One region of the Neisseria blantyrii genome, then DNA from elsewhere that is predicted to be linked to it. Evidence: riboswitches for the same ligand, from Rfam matches in the RefSeq annotation. Region 1 holds a riboswitch; the other holds the start of a gene.

Region 1 (2,478 bases):
GATATTGGCCGCGCCTATGCCCGAGGTGATGTGGTCGTAGCCGGGGGCGATGTCGGTAACGAGCGGGCCAAGTGTGTAGAAAGGCGCTTCAAAGCAGTGTTGCAGCTCTTCGGTCATGTTTTCTTTGACGCGTTGCAGCGGCACATGGCCGGGGCCTTCAATCATGACTTGTACGTCGTGTTTCCACGCTTTGGCGGTCAATTCGCCCAAGGTGTGCAATTCGGCGAATTGGGATTCGTCGTTGGCATCGGCAATGCAGCCGGGGCGCAAACCGTCGCCCAAGCTGAACGATACGTCATACGCCTTCATAATTTCGCAGATTTCGTCGAAATGCGTGTAGAGGAAGTTTTCCCGATGATGTGCCAAACACCATTTCGCCATGATGGAACCGCCGCGCGAGACGATGCCGGTGAGGCGGTTGGCGGTCATCGGCACATAACGCAGCAACACGCCCGCGTGTATGGTGAAATAGTCCACGCCTTGTTCCGCCTGTTCGATTAAGGTGTCGCGGAACAAATCCCAAGTCAAATCTTCGGCAATACCGCCGGTTTTTTCCAAAGCCTGATAGATAGGCACGGTACCGATGGGGACGGGCGCGTTGCGGATAATCCATTCGCGCGTTTCGTGGATATGCGCGCCGGTGGACAAATCCATAATCGTGTCCGCGCCCCAACGCAGCGACCACACCATTTTTTCGACTTCTTCGGTCAGACTGGAAGTGACGGCGGAGTTGCCCAAGTTGCCGTTGATTTTGACGCGGAAGTTGCGGCCGATAATCATCGGTTCGAGTTCGGGGTGGTTGATGTTGGCAGGGATAATCGCGCGTCCGGCGGCGATTTCTTGGCGCACGAATTCGGGCGTGATTTGGTCGGGATGGGTCGGGATGTTCGCGCCGAAACTTTGTCCTGCGTGCTGTTTCAAGAGCTTGGCGTATTCCGGTTTTTGGGACAATTCGTCTAATTTTAAACGTTCGCGTATGGCGACAAACTCCATTTCGGGCGTGATAATGCCTTGGCGCGCGTAGTGAAGCTGGGTTACATTGCGGCCGCTTTTCGCGCGGCGCGGACGGGTGATTTGGTTGAAACGCAGATGGGCGGTTTGCGGGTCGTGTGCGCGTTCGATACCGTATTCGCTGGAGAGTTTGGGCAGGATTTCGGTATCGCCGCGTTCGTCCAGCCACGCCGTGCGGATGTGCGGCAGGCCTTGTTTCAGGTCGATATGCGCCGCCGGATCGCCGTACACGCCGCTGGTGTCATAGACGGGAATCGGCGGATTGGCTTCCGTACCTTGCGCCGTGTAGGTGTCGTCCTGACGGATTTCGCGCAAAGGCACGCGGATGTCGTCGCGGCTGCCTTGCAGATATACGCGCTCGGAGTTCGGATATTTGAAGCGGATGCCGATGTCTTCGCTCAAATCGGCAAGCTCGCGCGCTTCGTTGCCGGAAGTTTTGGCGGTTTTTTTTGGCGTAGTCATAAAAAATGCTCCTGTTTTCTCGTTTAGGATAAGAAACAGGAGCGTTTTGCGTTTTCAGACGGCATTTGAAAACCAATGCCGTCTGAAAGGCAGAATCCGTGAAAACTCCCCACGCAGGTATTATCCCGATCGGGTGTAAAGGGTATTTCTCAGCCGCCCAATTGTCGGGCAGCACCCCTGTTTCAATGTTAATCAAAATTAAATCACGAACATGAACTTTTGTAAAGAAAATAATATTTCAAATCAGGCATAAACCGCCGGACGGCAAAATTTTATGATTTTTCGCAGAAATAATGTTTGACAACATAAAAAATCTTCCGTATAGTTTTACTTTCTGACGCGGGATGGAGCAGCATGGTAGCTCGTCGGGCTCATAACCCGAAGGTCGTAGGTTCGAATCCTGCTCCCGCAACCAAATATCAAACCCCTCGGTTCAATGCCGAGGGGTTTTGTTTTGCCTGTTTCCTGTTTCCTGTTTCCTGTTTCCTGTTTCCTGTTTCCTGTTTCCTGTTTCCTGTTTCCTGTTTCCTGCTGCCTCCGTTTTTTGCCGGATTTTCCTTCCTGCCGCAATATCGGAACGGCAGACCGCCGTCTGTTTGCGGTTGCAAATTCAGGCGGTTTGGCTACAATCTTCCGCATTATGTTCAAGAAAGCCGACTATGCCGACCGTCCGTTTTACCGAATCCGTCAGCAAACAAGACCTTGATGCCCTGTTCGAGTGGGCAAAAGCAAGTTACGGTGCAGAAAGCTGCTGGAAAACGCTGTATCTGAACGGTCTGCCTTTGGGAAACCTGTCGCCGGAATGGGCGGAACGCGTCAAAAAAGACTGGCAGGCAGGCTGCTCGGAGTCTTCAGACGGCATTTTCCTGAATGCGGACGGCTGGTCAGATATGGGCGGACGCTTGCAACATCTTGCCCGCAGTTGGCACTGTGCGGGGCTGCTAGACGGCTGGCGCAACGAGTGTTTCGACCTGACCGACAGCGGCGGCAATCCCTTGTTCACGC
Region 2 (2,478 bases), on a different contig from region 1:
CGTAGCCGCCGTTTTCCATAAAGGTGTTGGTCATGCGCGGCATAGGCGCGGAAGCGTAACTTTCGCGGCGGCCGTTGCCGGTCGATTGCGTACCCGTCAGGCGGGCGTTGGTTTCGTCCTGCATATAGCCGGTCAAAATACCGTCTTCAATCAATACGGTGCGGCGGGTTTCGTTGCCTTCGTCGTCGATGTTGAGCGAACCGCGCCGGCCGGCAATATCGCCCTGATCGACGACGGTAACGCCTTTGGCGGCGACGCGCTCGCCGATCCGGCCGGAAAAGACGCTGGTTCCCTTGCGGTTGAAATCGCCTTCCAAACCGTGTCCGACCGCTTCGTGCAACAACACGCCCGGCCAGCCGTTGCCCAAAACGACGGTCATTTCTCCGGCGGGCGCGGGGCGGGATTCGAGATTGGTGAGTGCCTGCTTGACGGCGGCATCGACAAACTGCCGCACCAGAGTTTCATCGAAATAAGCCAAGTCGTAGCGTCCTCCGCCGCCCGCGCTGCCCTGTTCGCGGCGTTCGCCCTGTCTGGCGATGACGGTAACGTTCAGGCGCACCATCGGGCGGATGTCGGCGGCGTGTTTGCCGTCCAGACGGGCGAGGTAAACCATATCGTATTCGCAGGTCAAACCCGCCATCACTTGCACGATGCGCGGATCGGCGGCTTTGGCGAGCGTTTCGACTTTGTTCAACAACGCGACTTTGGCAGCGGAATCAAGGCTGGCAATAGGATCCATCGCCATGTGGACAGGCTTGCCGTAGGCAGGTGTCGGCACTTTGACGCTGGCCTCGCCACCGGCCGCACCAATCACGCGAACGGCTTTGGCAGAGCGGTTGATCGAATCAATACACAGGCTGTCGGCGTAGGCAAAAGCGGTTTTATCGCCCGAAACGGCACGCACGCCCACACCCTGATCGATTTGGAAGCTGCCCGATTTGACGATGCCTTCTTCCAGATGCCAACTTTCATAGGCGGTGCGCTGACAATAAATGTCGGCATAATCGACATGGTTGGTGCCGATAATGCTCAGGCTTTGGGCGAGCAAATCGGGAGAAAGATGGTTGGCTTCGAGCAAATCTCGCCGTACGGCATAATAGGTTTGATGCATGGTGTCGGAGCATAAAAAATCAGTGGGCCGATTATACGGCATTTGTTATGAAAATGTATCGTGCCGCCTGAAATGTAAGATTTTTGCCAACATCCCCTGCTTTTGTGTACACTTAAAGCTCTTTGTCGGAGTGCTGCCCGCCGGGCGGCTGAGATTGCGAAAGCAAAATCCGTAGAACCTGTCGGGGTAATGCCTGCGTAGGAAACAAACCTTCCCTGCCCGTTCGGGCTTCCGTTCCCTTTCCGCACTTCCCCGCCCACCTTCCTTCTTTTTAAAGGACGTCATATGTCGGGCAATATTTCACAACAACCTTCGTCTGCCGCCTCCGCTGCCGGCATCGGGCTGATTTGGTTCGGCGCGGCGGTATCGATTGCCGAAATCAGCACGGGCACACTGCTCGCCCCCTTGGGCTGGCAACGCGGTTTGGCGGCACTGCTGCTCGGCCATGCCATCGGCGGCATATTGTTTTTCGCGGCGGCATATATCGGCGCATTCACGCAAAAAAGCGCGATGGAAAGCATACGCCTGTCGTTCGGCACAGGCGGTTCCGTCTTATTTTCGGCGGCGAACGTGCTGCAACTGGTCGGCTGGACGGCCGTCATGATTTATTCGGGTGCGGCGGCAAGTTCCGCACTGGGCAAAATGCTCTGGCAAAACGGATCGTTTTCTTGGTGGGCTTTTGCCAACGGCGCGCTGATTGTCTTGTGGCTGATTTTCGGCGCACGCAAAACAGGCTGGCTGAAAACCGGTTCGATGGTGCTGATGCTGTTGGCGGTTCTGTGGCTGAGTGCCGAAGTCTTTTCCACGGCAGGCAGCACCGCCGCACAGGTTTCAGACGGCATGAGCTTCGGAACAGCAGTCGAATTGTCCGCCGTCATGCCGCTTTCCTGGCTGCCGCTGGCCGCCGACTACACACGCCAAGCACGCCGCCCGTTTGCGGCAACCCTGACGGCAACGCTCGCCTATACGCTGACGGGCTGCTGGATGTATGCCTTGGGTTTGGCAGCAGCGTTGTTCACCGGAGAAACCGATGTGGCAAAAATCCTGTTGGGCGCGGGCTTGGGCATAACGGGCATTCTGGCAGTCGTCCTGTCGACCGTTACCACCACTTTTCTCGATGCTTACTCCGCCGGCGTAAGTGCCAACAATATTTCCGCCAAACTTGCGGAAACACCCGTCGCCATTGCCGTCGCCGTTGTCGGCACACTGCTTGCCGTCCTCCTGCCCGTTACCGAATATGAAAACTTCCTCCTCTTGATCGGCTCGGTATTTGCGCCGATGGCGGCAGTTTTGATTGCCGACTTCTTCGTCTTAAAACGACGTGAGGAAGTAAAAGGCTTTGATGTTGTCGGACTGGCCTTATGGCT

What was found. A riboswitch is a leader RNA that binds a small molecule or an ion and turns the genes downstream of it on or off. The one in region 1 is predicted to bind thiamine pyrophosphate.
Region 2: another riboswitch for thiamine pyrophosphate. It lies ahead of cytX (putative hydroxymethylpyrimidine transporter CytX); the one in region 1 lies ahead of thiC (phosphomethylpyrimidine synthase ThiC).

Annotation. Positions count from the first base shown of each region.
Region 1 covers NZ_CAUIZY010000016.1:12,168-14,645, forward strand. The annotation lists gene thiC (phosphomethylpyrimidine synthase ThiC) at 1-1,473, opposite strand, end outside; TPP riboswitch at 1,563-1,662, opposite strand; tRNA gene Q9J80_RS10080 (tRNA-Met) at 1,812-1,888, shown strand; gene Q9J80_RS10085 (NUDIX hydrolase) at 2,133-2,478, shown strand, end outside.
Region 2 covers NZ_CAUIZY010000010.1:54,875-57,352, reverse strand. The annotation lists gene tldD (metalloprotease TldD) at 1-1,111, opposite strand, end outside; TPP riboswitch at 1,228-1,332, shown strand; gene cytX (putative hydroxymethylpyrimidine transporter CytX) at 1,397-2,478, shown strand, end outside.